4 regions of the Geodermatophilus sp. Leaf369 genome follow, and region 1 is predicted to be linked to each of the others. Evidence: riboswitches for the same ligand, from Rfam matches in the RefSeq annotation. Region 1 holds a riboswitch; each other region holds the start of a gene.

Region 1 (4,203 bases):
CTCGACGAGCCGACCAACGGGCTGGACCCGCCGCAGATCCACGCCATGCGCGAGGTGCTGCAGGACTACGCGAAGACCGGTCGCACGGTCATCGTGAGCAGCCACCTGCTGGCCGAGATCGAGCAGACCTGCTCCCACGTCGTCGTGATGGCCAAGGGCCAGAAGGTCGCCGAGGGCACGGTCGAGGAGATCATCGGCACCGGTGGTGCCGTGCTGGTCGTGCTCGCCGACGACGCCGACACCGACCGGGCGGTCACCGTCCTGGAGTCCCTGGACGGTGCCTCGGTCGAGCGGGCCGACGAGGGGCTGGTCGTCGACCTCGGCGGAACCAGCCGGGCGGCCGCCGTCGCCGCCCTGGTCGGAGCCGGCATCGGCGTCGACCAGGTCACCCCGCGTCGTCGCCTCGAGGACGCGTTCCTGTCGCTGGTGGGGGAGTCATGAGCAGCACGACCGGGTCCACCGTCCAGTCCACCGGCGCCGTCGCCGGGTACCGCCCCGAACGCACCCTGCGGCTCTCGGTGGAGCTGCGCCGGCAGTTCAAGCGGCGGCGCACCATCGGGGTCTTCGCCCTGATGGTCGCCCTGCCGCTGGTGCTCATCGCCGCCCTGCAGCTCGGTGCCAGCGAGGACGCGCAGGCCAACAGCCGGCTCAACCTGGTCGACGTCGCCACGTCGTCCGGGCTGAACTTCACGCTCTTCGTGCTGTTCGCGACCACGTCGTTCTTCCTGGTCGTGGTGTACGCGCTGTTCTTCGGCGACACCGTGGCCAGCGAGGCCCAGTGGGGCTCGCTGCGGTACGCCCTGGCGACGCCGGTGCCCCGGATGCGGCTGCTCCGGCAGAAGTGGCTGGCCGCCCTGGTGCTCTCGGTGTCCGCGCTGCTGACCGTCACGGTGGTCGCCGTCGTCGCCGGCGGGATCGCGTTCGGGTTCTCCGACATCCAGACCCCGATCGGGATCAGCATCGGGCAGGCCGACGGGCTGCTGCGGCTGGCCGGGATGGTCGGCTACCTCGCCGTCCACCTGCTCGTCGTCGGCACCCTGGCGTTCTGGCTGTCCACGGTCACCGACGCGCCCCTGGCCGCCGTCGGTGGCTCGGTGTTCACCATGTTCGTCTTCGCGATCCTCGACCAGGTCGAGCAGCTCGGCGCCGTCCGCGACTACTTCCCGACCGCCGAGGAGTTCGCCTGGACCGACCTGCTGCAGACCCCGATCGACAGCGGCGACCTCTACCGCGGCGTCGTCCAGTCGCTGCTCTACGCCGCCGTCTTCACCGCCCTGGCCTTCCGGCACTTCTCCCGGCGCGACGTCACCTCGTAGCCGCGCGCGTCAGAGGGAGGCGCGGACGGCCTGGGCCCAGCCCTCGCCCATCGGGGCGTCGGTCACGGTGACGTTCGCGAGGGCGGCGGTGGCCTCGGTCATGCCCGGGACGGCGGCGCCGTTGGCGGTGATCCACAGGCGGCCGACCGCGGGTGCCATCTCCAGGTCGCTGACGGAGTCCCCGACGGCGACGGCGTCGACCGGGTCGATGCCGCGGCGCGCGAGGTCCCAGGTGATGGCGGCGCCCTTGTCGATCCCCCGCGGCATCAGGTGGTAGACGTGCGGGTCGCCCTCGTGGTCGGCCAGCGTCATCCGCGAGGTGCGCGGCACCCTCCCGTTGTCCTTGACGGTCAGCCACCCCCAGCCCCGCTCGGCCAACCAGCCGTCGACGGCGACGGTGTCCACCCAGCCGCGCAGCAGCGCGTCGGCGGCGTGCGTCGCGTGCCAGGGCGCGTGCCACTCCAGCCGGCCGGGGTGCTCGGCGACCAGGGCGTCGACCACGCCGAGGCCGGCCAGGACGTCCATCGGCGTCCGGCCCTCGTGCTCGTCGGGCAGTGCGCCGGTGAGCAGGTGCGTCTCCCGGCCGCCGTCCCAGCTGACCAGCGAGCCGAGCTCGGCGACGTGCCCGTCGACGGCGAAGACCCGGCCGGCCTCCAGCAGCTGCGCGTGGGTGCGCCCGGAGACCAGCACCAGCGGGATGCCGGACCGGTGCAGGTCCAGCAGGGCGCCGGCGGGGGAGTCGGTGAGCTCGCGTCCGGCGGTGTGGAAGAAGGAGCCGCGCGGTCCCACCATCGTGCCGTCGAGGTCGGTGTAGACGATCGCAGCGGCCATGCAGGTCATCCTGCCGGAGCCCCGGTTCCGGTACGGTGGCGCCGTTCCACTCATCCAGAGGGGCAGAGGGACACGGCCCGCTGAAGCCCCGGCAACCACCGTGCGCACTCGTGCGCGCAGCAGGTGCCCCTTCCGTCCTGCGCGGCTCGACGGCCCGACGCGGGGAAGATGAGGAGGTAGTCGTCGTATGACCATGACCGCTCCTGTTGCTGGAGTCGCTGCCCAGCGCTCCACCCAGCCCATCCCGACCAACCCCGCCCGCGGCCTGGTGTGCCGCAACTGCGGGGCCACGTTCGGCCTGATCGCCGAGCACGCCTGCGCCGAGTGCTTCGGCCCGCTCGAGGTCGACTACGACCCCGAGCTCATGCGCGCGGTGACCCGCGAGCAGATCGAGGCCGGCCCGCAGAACATCTGGCGCTACTCCGCGCTGCTGCCCACCGGTCAGGACCCCGAGTCCCGGGTCAGCCTCGACCCCGGCATGACCCCGCTCGTGCGCGCCCAGCGCCTCGGTGACGAGCTGGGCTTCACCGCCCCGCTGTGGGTCAAGGACGACTCGGCCAACCCGACGCACTCCTTCAAGGACCGCGTCGTCAGCCTGGCCGCCACCGCGGCCAGGGGCTTCGGCTACGCGAAGATCGCCTGCGCCTCCACCGGCAACCTGGCCAACTCCGTCGCCGCGCACGCCGCCCGCACCGGGCTGCCCTCCTTCGTGTTCGTGCCCAGCGACCTCGAGCCGGGCAAGATCGTCCAGTCCGCGGTCTACGGCCAGACGCTGGTCGCCGTCGACGGCTCCTACGACGACGTCAACCGGCTCACCAGCGAGCTCGCCGAGACCGACGAGTTCGAGGACTGCGCGTTCGTCAACCAGAACGTGCGGCCCTACTACGCCGAGGGCTCCAAGACCGTCGGGTACGAGATCGCCGAGCAGCTCGGCTGGCGCATCCCGGCCCAGGTGGTCATCCCGATGGCCTCGGGGTCGCTGCTCACCAAGGTGGACAAGGCCTGGCGCGAGCTGGTCGCCGCCGGCATCGTCGCCGACACCGAGTGGACCGTCTACGGCGCCCAGTCGGCCGGCTGCGACCCGATCGCCACCGCCTTCGAGAACGGCTGGGACGTCGTCAAGCCGGTCAAGCCCACCGGGATCGCCAAGTCGCTGAACATCGGCAACCCCGCCGACGGCCCCTACGCCCTGGACGCCATCCGGCGCACCGGCGGCTCGGTCGGCCGGGTCGGGGACGCCGAGATCGTCCAGGGCATCCGCGACCTGGCCCGCACCACCGGCGTGTTCGCCGAGACCGCGGGCGGGGTGACCACGGCGGTGCTGCGCCAGCTCGTCGAGCGCGGGGTGCTCGACCCGGCGAAGGAGACCGTGGTGCTCAACACCGGCGAGGGCCTGAAGACCCTGGACCCGCTCGCCCCGGTCGTCGGGCCCACCCACCGGGTGGACCCCTCGCTGAAGTCGGTCCGGGCGGCCGGGCTCATCAGCTGACCCCCGTGGACGGCCCCGGCACGCCTCCCCGGGTGCCGGGCCGATCCTGGGCTCCGGCCCTGCTCGCCGGGCACGGGGCGCTGGCCGTCGTCCTGCTCCTGGTCACCCTGGTGACCGCGCTGGTCGGCGGCCGGCTGGACGCCACCCCGGGGCCCGACGACGTCGTCCGTGCCGCGGTCCTGGTGCTCGCGCTGGCCGTGGTCGTCGGCACCGCGCTGCGGGTCGGACGGCGACGCCCCGGTGTCGAGGCGCGCTGGTCCGCCGTCGTCGCGCTGTGGGTGGTGGTGCCCTGGGCGTGGGCCGGGCTGTGGGTCGGCGGGTCGTCCCCGGCCGCGCTCTCGGTCGGCGTCCCGCTGCTGGGCTTCTTCTGGTGGCCGTTCATCCTGGTCGCGGGGCTGCTCGGGGCCGTCGTCGCCACCGTGCTGGCAGCCGTCGCCGCCCGCCGGGCGGACTGAGCCCGGACCCCCACTCCTTGCACTCGCAGGGGTCGAGTGCCAGACTCGGGCTGGCACTCGGAGCACCTGAGTGCCAACCAGGTCGGACCGGTGAGGCACCGGCACGTGAGCC
Region 2 (4,203 bases), on a different contig from region 1:
CGACGGTGCTGCGTCGCAGGTGTGCAGTCACGGGGGGTTCTTCCTCTTCGGGGCGTGCTTCTACGACGGACGGCGCGGGCGCGCCGTCCGGGACCTGGGGGGGTGGGGCTACAGGACCTTGGCCAGGAAGGCCTTGGTCCGTTCGTGCTGCGGGTCGTCGAGGACCTGCGCGGGGGTGCCCTGCTCGACGACGCGGCCCTCGTCCATGAAGACGATCTGGTCGGCGGCCTGGCGGGCGAAGCCGATCTCGTGGGTGACCACGATCATCGTGGTGCCGGTGCGGGCCAGGTCGGCGATGACGGCGAGCACCTCGCCGACCAGCTCGGGGTCCAGCGCCGAGGTGGGCTCGTCGAAGAGCAGCACCGCGGGCTTCATGGCCAGCGCCCGGGCGATGGCGACCCGCTGCTGCTGCCCGCCGGAGAGCTGCCGGGGGTGTGCGTCGGCCTTGTCGGCCAGCCCGACCCGGGCCAGCAGCTCCCGTGCCTCGGCCTCCACCTCGCGCCGGTCCCGGCCCTGCGCCGAGACCGGGGCCTCGGTGACGTTCTGCAGCGCGGTGAGGTGCGGGAAGAGGTTGAAGGACTGGAAGACAAAGCCGAACCGGGTGCGCTGGCGCAGCAGGTCCTTCTCCTTGAGCTCGTGCAGCTTGTCGCCCTTCCGGCGGTAGCCGACGAGTTCGCCGTCCAGGGCGACGAAGCCCCGGTCCACGGTCTCCAGGTGGTTGATCGACCGCAGCAGGGTCGACTTGCCCGACCCCGAGGGCCCGAGGACGACGGTCACGCTGCCCGGTTCGACCACGAGGTCGACGCCGTGCAGCACCTCGTTCGTGCCGAAGGACTTGTGCACCCCGTGCACCTCGACGCGACCGGGACGGGTCTCGACGGCGGTCATCGGGTCACCGGGTCCTGGCCGGAGGTCGCGGCGGCACCGGTGGGGCGTACCCGGGAGATGCCCGCGGTGAGGTTGCCGCGCAGCCGTTGCAGGGGTGTCGGTGGCAGCGTGCGGACGGCGCCCTTGGCGTAGTACCGCTCCACGTAGTACTGGATGACGGTGACCACCGTGGTGAGCACGATGTACCAGATCGCGGCCACGACGAGCATCGGGAGCACCCGCTGGGTGCGGCCGTAGATGACGCTGACGGTGTAGAACAGCTCGCCCAGGGCCAGCACGTAGACGATCGAGGTGCCCTTGAACAGGCCGATGATCTCGTTGACCGCGGTGGGCACGATGGTGCGCATCGCCTGCGGCAGCACGATCTTGGTGGACTGCCGGCGGCGCGGGATGCCGAGGCTGGCAGCGGCCTCGTGCTGGCCCTGGTCGACCGAGAGGATGCCGGCCCGCACGATCTCGGCGGAGTAGGCGGCCTGGTGCAGGCCCAGGCCCAGGATCGCGGCGCCGAACTTGTCGATCAGCGACAGCGTCTCGAAGCTGGCGAACGACGGTCCGAACGGGATGCCCAGGTCGATGGTCTGGTACAGGTAGGCGAGGTTGTACCAGAGCAGCAGCTGCAGGATCAGCGGCACGGACCGGAAGATCCAGGTGTACCCCCAGCTCACCGACCGCAGCAGCGGCGAGCGCGACAGCCGCATGAGCGCCAGCACCGTGCCCAGGGCGAACCCGAGCACCGCGGTGATCAGGGTGAGCTGGATCGTCGTCCAGACCCCGCGGACGATCGAGACCTCGCCGAGGTAGGCCAGGACGACGTCCCACTCCCACCGCGGGTTGGTGATCAGCGAGTTCAGCACCATCGCCAGCAGCACCGCGACCACGGCGGTGGCCGCCCAGCGGCCGGGGTTCCTCGCCTTGACCACCGTGAACCGGTCGTAGGGCGTGCCCGCGGGTGGGACGGCGGACTCCGACGGGCGGGTCTGCAGGGCGGTCATCGCGGGCCTCTGGCGTCGAGCAGGAGGGGTCGGGACATGGGGGAGCTCCAGGAGAGGGGTCGTCCGAGGTCCCCGGGCAGAGGCCGGGGGAGGGGGGCGCGGTCGGGTCAGCGACAGAGCGCGCTGTCGGTGCGGACCAGGTCGATGACCGGCCGCCCGACCAGGAGGAGCGCAGGACGCCCCGCGGACCGCAGGGCGGTCGAGTGCTGGGCCATGTCGTCTCCTCGTCCCCCGCCGACGAGGCGGGGCTGCGCTTGCGACAGTCGATCGCCGTCGCCAGGTCGTCACCCGGGGCACCCCACCGCAGCGGAGGGTTGCCGACCAGCGAGCCGGGGCTTGCAGCTGGTACTCAGGACCTGCGGAGAAGTTAGGACCTCGAACGCTCAGTCGTCAAATCCGATCGACTTGGTGGAGAATGGATCCGTCCGCCCGCCCCGGAGAGGAGGTCCCCGTGCCCGACCAGCCGCTCGTCCGTCGTCGGCACGTCGACCTCCGGCGCACCGGCAGCGCGCTCTGTCGACCTGCCTGAGCCTGCGCCCACCGCCCGTCTCCAGCTCCGGAGCACCCCTGTGACCAGCACGTCCTCCCTCACCGTCGCCCTCGTCGGGGCCGGCCCCACCGCCCTCGGCGTGCTCGAGCGGCTCCTCGCCCACGCCGACGGCCGCCGCCTCGACGTGCACCTGGTCGACCCGTTCCCGCCGGGTGCCGGTCGGGTCTGGCGGACCGACCAGTCCGACCTGTTGTGGGCCAACTCACTGGTGCGCGACGTGACCGTGCTGCCCGACGACTCGGTGACGGTGCCCGAGCGGGTGGTGACGTCGGCCACGGTGTGGGAGTGGGCCGAGCAGGTGGGGGTCGGGCTGCCCGGTCCGGTCGGCGAGCTCGCCCGGCGGCTCACCTCGGACACCTTCCCCCCGCGCACTCTGGTCAGCGCCTACCTGTCCTGGGTGCTCGACTCCCTGGCCGCCGTGCCGGGGCTGGCCCTGCACCGGCACGCCACCCGGGTCGTCGACCTCGTCGAGCACCCGCACGGTGTGGAGCTGCGGCTCGAGGACGGCGGGACGCTGCGCGCGGACACCGTCGTGCTCGCCCAGGGGCACCTGGACCGCACGGCCACCGACGAGGAGACCGCCCTCGGCGCCGCCGCCGCCGCGGCCGGACTGACCCACGTGCCGACCGCGTACACCGCCGACCTCGACCTCTCGGTGCTCCAGCCGGGGGAGGACGTGCTGGTGCGCGGCGCCGGGCTGGCCTTCGTCGACCTGGTCACGCTGCTCACCGGGGGTCGCGGCGGGGTGCACGAGCGGGACGCCGACGGCCGGCTGGTCTACCGCCCGTCGGGTGCCGAGCCGGTGCTGCACGTGGGCTCCCGCCGGGGCACCCCCTACAAGGCCAAGCTGGGCTACCCGTGGGCCGGCCCGCCGGTGCCGCTGCGGTTCTTCACCCCCGACGCGCTCACCGCGCGCTTCGGCGACCGGCAGCTGGACCTGCGCGCCGACCTCGGACCGGTGATCGCCCGGGAGCTGGGCTGGGCGCACCACACCGAGCTGTTCCGGGCCCACCCGGAGCGGGTCGCGATGCCGTGGGCGGAGTTCGCCGAGGCGTACGCGGCCACCGACGACCTGACCGAGCTGGTCGCCGCCGCCGTCCCCGACCCCGCCGACCGGTTCGACCTCGCTCGGCTGGACCGGCCGTTGGCCGGCGCGCGGTTCTCCTCCGACGAGGAGCTCCAGGAGTGGGTGCGCGGCTACGTCCGCGCCGACCTCGCCCGCGCCGCCGACCCCGCACACAGCGCCGACCAGGCGGTGTTCACCGCGCTGCTGTTCTGCCACGGGACCATCGCCGGGCTGGTGCGGGCCGGCCGGCTGACCCCCCGCTCGGAGCGGGAGGACGTCAGCGGCTGGTGGATGAACCTGTTCAGCCACCTCGCCAGCGGCCCGCCGTCCCCGCGGCTGGAGGAGCTCCTCGCGCTGTCCGAGGCCGGCCTCGTCCGGTTCACCGGCGCCGACACCGTCGTGGGTCTGGAGGACGGCCGCTGGGTCGCCCGCTCGTCGAGCACCGACACGGTGACGACGGCGACCGCGCTGGTCGAGGCCCGAGTGCCGGCCGTCGACGTCGGGCGCACCACCGACCCGCTGCTGCGTGCGCTGCTGGCGCGCGGGGTGGCCGCGGAGCAGGCCGGCTCGGGCCGGCTGCACGTGGACGCCGGGTTCCGGCTGGTGTCCGCGCAGGGCGTTCCTTCGACGCGGGTGTCAGCGGTCGGGTTCTGGACGTCGGGGGCGCAGGTCGCCGCCTTCGCCCGGCCGGGCACGAACGCGCCCTT
Region 3 (4,203 bases), on a different contig from region 1:
GGCTGGTGAACCTGCTCGAGCGGCCCACCTCCGGGTCGGTCACCGTCGACGGGCGGGTGCTCACGGACCTCTCCGCCGACGAGGTGCGGAAGGCCCGCACCTCGATCGGGATGGTCTTCCAGCACTTCGAGCTCATGGACTCCCGCACGGCCGCGGAGAACGTCGAGCACCCGCTGGAGCTGGCCGGGGTCGGTCGGGCCGAGCGGCGCCGCCGGTCCGGGGAGCTGCTGGACCTGGTCGGGTTGAGCGAGCGGGCCGCGGCCCGGCCCGGCCAGCTCTCCGGCGGGCAGAAGCAGCGGGTGGCGATCGCCCGCGCCCTTGCTGCCCGGCCCACCGTGCTGCTCTGCGACGAGGCCACCTCGGCCCTGGACCAGACCAGCACCACCGGGGTGCTGGAGCTGCTGCGGCGGGTCCGCGACGAACTCGGCCTCACCGTCCTGCTCATCACCCACGAGATGGCCGTGGTCAAGGCCGTCTGCGACTCCGCGGTGCTGCTGGAGGCCGGTCGGGTGGTCGACGGCGGCCGACTCGACGAGGTGCTGGCCCGGGGCGACTCCCCGCTGGCCGCGGCCCTGCTGCCCGCCCCGGTCGCCGACGAGAGGGAGACCGGCACCCTGGTGCGGGTCACCGTCACCGACGCGACGCCGGAGACCCGGGTGTTCCAGGCCCTGGTCGGCGGGCTCGGGCTCGACGTCGAGGTCGCCGGCGGCTCGGTGGAGACCGTCGCCGGGGGCCGGCACGGTCGCCTGCTGCTGCGGGTCACCGGCACCGACCAGAGCGGCCTGGACACCGCGCTCGAACGGTTGCGCGCCGAGGGCTCCCGGGTCGAGCGCGTCGCGGCCGGAGCGGCCCGATGAGCGACTGGTCCCGCATCTGGCCCCAGCTCCTCGACGCCACCGGCGAGACGCTCTACATGGTCGCCGTCGCCGCCGTCATCACCGTGCTGCTCGGCATCCCGCTGGGCGTACTGCTCACCGTCACCGGGCCCCGCGCGCTGGCCCCGCACCCGGTGCTGAACCGGGTGCTCGGGCTGCTGGTCAACCTGGGCCGCTCGCTGCCGTTCATCATCCTGCTGGTCCTGGTCGCCCCGCTGACCCGCGGCCTGGTCGGCACCACCATCGGCTCCACCGCGGCGATCGTGCCGCTCACCATCGGCGCCGTCCCGTTCCTGGCCCGGCTGGTCGAGACCAGCCTGCGCGAGGTCGCGCACGGCAAGGTCGAGGCCGCCCTGGCGATGGGCGCCCGCCGCCGCGACGTCGTCCGCACCGTGCTGCTGCCCGAGGCGCTGCCCTCGCTCGTCGCCGGCGTCACCGTCACCGTCGTCGCGCTGATCAGCTACTCGGCCATGGCCGGCGCCATCGGCGGCGGCGGCCTCGGCGACTTCGCCATCCGGTTCGGCTACCAGCAGTTCCGCACCGACATCACCCTGCTCACCGTCGCCCTGCTGCTCGTCGTCGTCCAGGCGCTGCAGTTCGGCGGCGACACCTGGGCGCGCCGCCTGGCGCGCCGATGACCCCCCACCTGGAGAGAACCCCCGTGCGTTCCCGTCGCCTCGCCCTGACCCTGTCCGCCCTCACCGCGACCGCCGTGCTGGCCGCCTGCGGCGGTGGGGACGCCGAGCTGTCCGCCGCCGACGAACCGCTCAGCGTCGGCGCCTCCCCGGTGCCGCACGCCGAGATCCTGCGGTTCATCGACGAGAACCTCGCCGAGGACGCCGGGCTGGACCTCGACATCGTCGAGTTCACCGACTACGTCCAGCCCAACGTGGCCCTGGACGACGGCTCCCTGGATGCGAACTTCTTCCAGACCGTCCCCTACCTGGAGGAGCAGGAGGCCACCGCCGGCTACGACTTCACCGCCCTGGAGCCGGTGCACGTCGAGCCCCTGGGCATCTACTCCGACTCCCTCACCGACCTCGCCGACCTGCCCGACGGCGCCACGGTGGCCATCCCCAACGACCCGACCAACGCCGCTCGCGCGCTGCGCCTGCTCGAGGCCAACGACCTCGTGGTGCTCGCCGACACCGGCGACGCCGCCCCGACCTCGCTGGACGTCGAGAGCAGCCCGGTCGACCTGCAGATCTCCGAGGTCGAGGCCGCCCAGGTGCCCCGCTCGCTGGCCGACGTCGACATCGCGGTGATCAACGGCAACTACGCCATCGACGCCGACCTCACCCCGGCCGAGGACGCGCTGGCGCTGGAGGAGGCCGAGGGCAACCCCAACGCCAACCTGCTGGTCGTGCGGGCCGGTGACGAGGGCGACGAGCGCATCCAGACCCTGGAGGAGCTGCTGCACTCCGACGAGGTGCGCCAGTTCATCGAGGACACCTACGACGGCGCGGTCATCCCCGCGTTCTGAGCAATCCCCACCAGCTCGATCGGGTTTGACGGGTTTCGCGCGCGCATGGCACTCTGCTGGCAGGTCACGAGTGCCAGCGCGAAGCCCCGGCTCGCTGGCCGGCAACCCTTCCACCGCGACGGGGTGCTCCGGGTGACGACCTGGCGGCTGCGCAGCGCAGCCGCAAGCGCGGGTCCCGCCAGGTGCGGGCCCCTGACGGCCAGGAGCTCCCCGATGTCCACCGCACTCGACTGCCGCACCGCCCCCCTGCTGCCCACCACCGGCGCGGACACCCTCGTCCCGCTGGTCGACGGCGGCACCGCGACCTACGCCAACCTCGACGTCGCGGCCAGCGCCCCCGCGCTGGCCGCGGTCGCGGCCCGGGTCGCCGAGGCGCTGCCGCTCTACGCCAGCGTGCACCGCGGCGCGGGCTACCTCTCCCAGGTCTCCACCGCGCTCTACGAGTCGGCCCGGGACACCGTCGCGGCGTTCGTCGGTGCCCGCGCGGACGACGTCTGCGTGCTGACCCGCAACACCACCGACGCGCTCTCCCTGCTCGCCGGCTGCCTGCCCGTCGACGGCGCCGTCCTGGTGCTGGACGTCGAGCACCACGCGGACCTGCTGCCCTGGCAGGAGCGCTCCCGCGAGCTGTGCGACGTGCTCACCGCGGCGCCGACGGTCGCCGGCACCCTCGAGCTGCTGGCCGGGGCGCTGGCCGCCCGGCGCTACGTGCTGGTCGCCGTCACCGGCGCCTCGAACGTGACGGGGGAGTCCCTCCCGCTGCGCCGGGTGACCGAGCTGGCCCACGCCGCAGGTGCGCTCGTGCTGGTCGACGGGGCCCAGCTCGTCCCGCACCGGCGGTTCTCCCTGGCCGAGTCCGGCGCCGACTGGGTGGCCTTCTCCGGGCACAAGGCCTACGCCCCGTTCGGCACCGGCGCCCTGGTCGGGCGCCGCGACTGGCTGGACACCGGCCGGCCGTACCTGCCCGGCGGCGGCGCCGTCGCCCAGGTCGAGGTGGCGACGACGACCTGGGTGCCCGCCCCGCACCGGCACGAGGGCGGCTCGCCCAACGTGCTGGGCGCGGTCGCTTTGGCGGCGGCCTGCGACGCCCTCGCTGCGCTGCCCCCCGGCGCGCTGGAGGACCACGAGCGGGCGCTGCGCACCCGGCTGGTCGAGGGGCTCACTGCGGTCCCGGGCGTCCGGCTGCTGCGCATCTGGTCGGACTCGGTCGACCCCACCGGCGTCGTCAGCTTCACCGTCGCAGGCGCCGACCCCGGGCTGGTGGCCGCGTACCTGTCCGCCGAGCACGGCATCGGGGTGCGCGACGGCCGGTTCTGCGCGCACCCGCTGCTCGCCCGGCTGGGCGTCCCCGGCGGTGCGCTGCGGGCCAGCGTCGGGGTCGGCACGTCCTCGGCCGACGTCGACCGGCTGGTCGACGCGGTCGCCCGGTTCGTCGCCGACGGCCCGGCCGTCGAGTACGCGGTGGTGGAGGGCAGGCACCAGCCGGTGGCCGACCCCCGACCGCTGGCCGGGCTGGCCGGGGCCGACCTGGCCGCCGTCGCCCGCGGTGCCGGTTGCGGTCCCGCGCCGACTCGCTGAACCGCGGCACAGACCCCCGCCGAACCCGGCGGACAGCACGTCCACGACCCGAGGAGAAACCACCATGGCCACCCGGCCCAAGGCGAGCGTCGTCCCCTTCACCCACCACGCGGAGGGCACCGGCGTCGCCCAGCAGATCACCGTCGGCGGCGACGCCGGCCACGTCTTCGACGTCGACACCTACCCGGCCTTCGGCGGCGCGGACTCCTCGCCGAGCCCGCTGTCCTACGTGCTGGCGGCGCTGAGCTCCTGCAACCAGATCACCGC
Region 4 (4,203 bases), on a different contig from region 1:
CCAGGTAGCTGGCCACGGCAAACCGCCCGTCGGGCTGGACGACGGTGGAGAACCGGGTCTCCAGCTCCTCGGCGCTGCGGTAGGTCAGGTGCGCGATCCGCCGGGCCGTGCCGAGCCCGGCGACCGGGCCCTCGCCGGCCGCGTAGTCCCCGCCGGCCCACCGCGGGTCGGTGGTGACCGCGGTCTGCTGGGTGGTCTGGGTGCCGATCTGGTCGGCGGTGGCCACCGCGCCCGAGGCCAGGAAGAACAGCCGCTCGACCCGGTTCGGGTGCGCGACCGCCCACTCCAGGGCCCGCATGCCGCCCATCGACCCGCCGATCACGGCCGACCAGCGGTCCACCCCGAGCGCCTCGGCCAGCCGGCGCTCGACGGCGACCTGGTCGGCGATGGTGACCGCGGGGAAGCGCGACCCCCATGGCCGGCCGTCCGGCGCGGTCGACGACGGGCCGGTGGTGCCCTGGCAGCCGCCCAGCACGTTCGCGCAGACGACGAACCGGTCGGCCAGCGGGGCGCCGTCGCCGATCAGGCCGTCCCACCAGCCCGGGGTCGGCTGGCCGGGCCCGGTGGGGCCGACGACGTGGCTGTCCCCGGTGAGTGCGTGCTCGACGAGCACCGCGTTGGACCCGTCGGCGGCGAGGGTCCCCCACGTCTCGTAGGCGACCCGGACGGCGGGCAGGGCGCCCCCGCGCTCCAGGTCCAGCGGGCCCAGGTCCAGGAACTGCCGGTCACCGGACGGGTCGCCCTCGACCCACCCGCCGGACCGGAGGGGGGTCCGGGACGAGGTCTCCCGGACCCCCGTCACCTCAGGCTGCCTTCGCGGCGCGGAAGCCGGCGTCGAGGTCGGCGAGGATGTCCTCGATCCCCTCCAGGCCGACGGCCAGGCGCACCAGGCCCGGGGTGACACCGGTGGTGACCTGCTCCTCCGGGGTCAGCTGCGAGTGCGTGGTGGACGCCGGGTGGATGACCAGGCTGCGCACGTCGCCGATGTTGGCCACGTGGCTGTGCAGCTCCAGGGCCTCCACGAACGCCTTGCCGGCCGCGACGCCCCCGACGATCTCGAAGGCCAGCACGGCACCGGTGCCCAGCGGGGCGTACTTCCTGCCCGCCTCGTACCAGCGCGAGGAGGGCAGCCCGGCGTAGTGCACCGACTCCACCTCCTCGCGGGTCTCCAGCCACTCGGCGACCTTCTGCGCGTTGGCGATGTGCCGCTCCATGCGCAGCGACAGGGTCTCGATGCCCTGCACCACGAGGAAGGCGTTGAACGGCGAAATGGCCGGGCCGAGGTCGCGCAGCAGCTGCACCCGGGCCTTGAGCGCGAACGCCGGTGCACCGAGGTCGGCGTAGACCACGCCGTGGTACGTCGGGTCGGGGGTGGTGAAGCCGGGGTGCTTGCCCGCGGTCCAGTCGAAGTTGCCGCTGTCGACGATCACGCCGGCCACGGCCGTGCCGTGCCCGCCCAGGTACTTCGTCGCCGAGTGCACGACGACGTCGGCGCCGAACTCGATGGGCCGGATCAGGAAGGGGGTGGCGACGGTGTTGTCCACGATCAGCGGGACGCCGTTGCGGTGGGCGACCTCGCTGACCGCGGAGATGTCCAGCACGTCGCCCTTGGGGTTGCCGATCGTCTCGGCGTAGAAGGCCTTGGTGTTGTCCTGGACCAGCGACTGCCAGGCCTGCGGGTCGTCGGGGTCCTCGACGAAGGAGACGGTGATGCCCATCTTCGGCAGCGAGTGGTGCAGCAGGTTGTACGTGCCGCCGTACAGGGAGGCGGAGGCCACGACGTGGTCGCCGGCCTCGGCCAGGTTGAGGATCGACAGCGTCTCCGCAGCCTGCCCCGAGGACACCGCCAGGGCGGCTACGCCGCCCTCCAGGGACGCCACGCGCTGCTCCAGCGCGTCCTGCGTCGGGTTCATGATCCGGGTGTAGATGTTGCCCATCTCGGCGAGGGCGAACAGGTCCGCGGCGTGCTGGCTGTCGCGGAACTGGTAGCTCGTGGTCGCGTAGATGGGCAGTGCGCGGGCGCCGGTGGTGGGGTCGGGGCTCGTGCCGGCGTGGATCTGCCGGGTCTCGAAGCTCCAGCCGCTGGGGTCGGTCATGGCCACGTCCTCCTGTGTCGGGAGGCCCGGGCGAGCGGGCGCTCCGTCGGTTGCGCGGACGGCGGGCGCCGTCCACACCGGCTCTTCCCCTGGAGCACCGCAGACGGAGTAGCGGTTGCCGGGCAGCCAGCCAGGTGCTTGTCGCTGCCTCTCGTGAGCCGTGCCGATCGTAGGACGCCCGGGCGGGGCCTGCACCCGTGGGCTCAGTCCAGGTCGGTCCGGTGCCCCAGGGCCTGCGCGGTGGCGGTGATCTCGGCGTGGTCGACGGCCCGGACGACGACCAGCGGGTGTGCGTCGTCGTCCTCGTGCAGGTGCACCAGGCAGAGCCCGGCGGGGGCGAGCACCGCATCGGCCGCCCGCACCGCGGTGGGCACGTCGCCGTCGGTGTCGGTGACCGGGCCCAGGTCGACCCTGGCGCGGACCACCCGGGGCAGCGCGGCGAGGGCCTCGGCGAGCTCCTCGCCCTGGTCGCCGGGGTCGAGGTAGGCCAGCGCGCCGGCGTCGTCCAGGCCGTCGATCAGCGCGACCCACGGGTCGACGTCGGCCGGGTCGGTGGGGGCCAGCGGGCTGCCGGCCCGGGCCGCCAGGTAGCCGGCGGGGTCGAGCAGCGCCTGCCGGACGGCGGGCCAGAGGTGCTCGTCGTCGTCGAGCAGGGCGCACAGGCGTTCCCAGCGCGCGGCCACGGCGGGGTCGGCGGGTGCGGGCACCCGACCGACGCTAGCCCCCGCCGGGTCAGGCGGGAACGCCCACCGGCGAACCGGCCAGAGCCGCGTACCGGCCGCCGTGGGCGACCAGCTCGTCGTGGCTGCCCTGCTCGACGACCCGGCCGTGGGCCAGCACCGCGATGGTGTCGGCGTCCCGGACGGTGGACAGCCGGTGGGCGATGGTGATCGTCGTCCGGCCGCGGGCGACCTCGTCCAGCGCGGCCTGCACGGCGCGCTCGGTCTCGTTGTCCAGCGCGCTGGTGGCCTCGTCGAGCACCAGCACCCGGGGGTCGCGCAGCAGCGTGCGGGCGATGGCCAGCCGCTGCTTCTCCCCGCCGGAGAACCGGTGCCCGCGAGCGCCGACGAGGGTGTCGTAGCCGTCGGGCAGCGCCGCGATCACTGCGTGCACCTGGGCCCGGCGGGCGGCGTCCTCGATCTCGGCGTCGGTGGCGTCGGGCTTCGCGTACCGGAGGTTCTCCCGGATCGTGGTGTGCAGCAGGTAGGTCTCCTGGCTGACCACGCCGACCACCCGGGCCAGCTCGGCCAGCGACAGGTCGCGGACGTCGACGCCGTCGATGGTCACCCGCCCCGCGGTCACGTCGTTGAGCCGGCTGACCAGCGAGGCCAGCGTGGTCTTGCCCGATCCGGTCTCCCCGACCAGGGCCAGCGTGCTGCCCGCCGGGACGACGAGGTCGACGTCGGTGAGCGCCGGCCGCCCGGGGTCGCCGTAGTGGAAGCCGACGTGCTCCAGCCGGACCTCACCGCGTGCCGCGGCGAGGGTCTGCGGCGTCTCGGGGTCGGCGATGTCCACCGGCAGGTCGAGGTACTCGAACACCCGGCTGAACAGGGCCATCGAGCTGGTCAGCTGCACGCCGACGTCGAGCAGGCCCATGAGCGGGCGGAACAGCGTGCCCTGCAGCGCGGTGAAGGCGACCAGGGTGCCGATCGTCATCCCGCCCGAGGTCGCCGGCAGCCCGGCGAACAGGTAGATCAGCGCGGGGATGCCGGCGAAGACGATGCTCATGGTGGCCATCCGCCAGCGACCGGCGAGCTGGGAGCGCACCTCGAGGGCGACCAGGTCGGCCGAGGTGTCGGCGAAGCGGGCGGACTGTGCCGGACCGGTGCCCAGGGTCTTGCCCAGCTGGACGCCGGAGATAGACAGGCCCTCCTCGACCTGGGTCTGCATGTCGGCCATCCGGCGCTGGCGGGCGGCGGTGACCTCGCGGCGCATCAGCGCGACCCGGCGGGTCAGCCAGATCGCCGGCGGCAGCACGACGAGGGAGAGCAGGGACAGCCGCCAGCTCAGCGCGGCCATCGCGACCGCGGTGCCGACGACGGTGGTGGCGTTGGACGCCAGGCTCGTCGCGGTGGAGGTGACCACCGACTGCATGGAGCCGATGTCG

What was found. A riboswitch is a leader RNA that binds a small molecule or an ion and turns the genes downstream of it on or off. The one in region 1 is predicted to bind S-adenosylmethionine.
Region 2: linked by a shared signal. The riboswitch ahead of ASG36_RS10385 (amino acid ABC transporter permease) and the one ahead of thrC (threonine synthase) in region 1 are both predicted to bind S-adenosylmethionine.
Region 3: linked by a shared signal. The riboswitch ahead of ASG36_RS10360 (aminotransferase class V-fold PLP-dependent enzyme) and the one ahead of thrC (threonine synthase) in region 1 are both predicted to bind S-adenosylmethionine.
Region 4: linked by a shared signal. The riboswitch ahead of ASG36_RS10980 (bifunctional o-acetylhomoserine/o-acetylserine sulfhydrylase) and the one ahead of thrC (threonine synthase) in region 1 are both predicted to bind S-adenosylmethionine.

What each region holds. Positions count from the first base shown of each region.
Region 1 is NZ_LMQA01000001.1:1,164,541-1,168,743, reverse strand. Features, by position in the region: gene ASG36_RS05790 (alpha/beta fold hydrolase) at 1-441, shown strand, start outside; gene ASG36_RS05785 (ABC transporter permease) at 438-1,316, shown strand; gene ASG36_RS05780 (Cof-type HAD-IIB family hydrolase) at 1,326-2,147, opposite strand; SAM riboswitch class I at 2,195-2,322, shown strand; gene thrC (threonine synthase) at 2,341-3,636, shown strand; gene ASG36_RS05770 (hypothetical protein) at 3,669-4,091, shown strand.
Region 2 is NZ_LMQA01000002.1:324,032-328,234, forward strand. Features, by position in the region: gene ASG36_RS10375 (ABC transporter substrate-binding protein) at 1-31, opposite strand, end outside; gene ASG36_RS10380 (amino acid ABC transporter ATP-binding protein) at 109-888, opposite strand; gene ASG36_RS10385 (amino acid ABC transporter permease) at 885-1,880, opposite strand; SAM riboswitch class IV at 2,126-2,237, opposite strand; gene ASG36_RS10390 (FAD/NAD(P)-binding domain-containing protein) at 2,450-4,203, shown strand, end outside.
Region 3 is NZ_LMQA01000002.1:317,547-321,749, forward strand. Features, by position in the region: gene ASG36_RS10345 (methionine ABC transporter ATP-binding protein) at 1-857, shown strand, start outside; gene ASG36_RS10350 (methionine ABC transporter permease) at 854-1,513, shown strand; gene ASG36_RS10355 (MetQ/NlpA family ABC transporter substrate-binding protein) at 1,537-2,358, shown strand; SAM riboswitch class IV at 2,421-2,533, shown strand; gene ASG36_RS10360 (aminotransferase class V-fold PLP-dependent enzyme) at 2,572-3,936, shown strand; gene ASG36_RS10365 (OsmC family protein) at 4,001-4,203, shown strand, end outside.
Region 4 is NZ_LMQA01000002.1:442,603-446,805, forward strand. Features, by position in the region: gene ASG36_RS10975 (homoserine O-acetyltransferase) at 1-802, opposite strand, end outside; gene ASG36_RS10980 (bifunctional o-acetylhomoserine/o-acetylserine sulfhydrylase) at 804-2,096, opposite strand; SAM riboswitch class IV at 2,138-2,255, opposite strand; gene ASG36_RS10985 (hypothetical protein) at 2,300-2,803, opposite strand; gene ASG36_RS10990 (ABC transporter ATP-binding protein) at 2,829-4,203, opposite strand, start outside.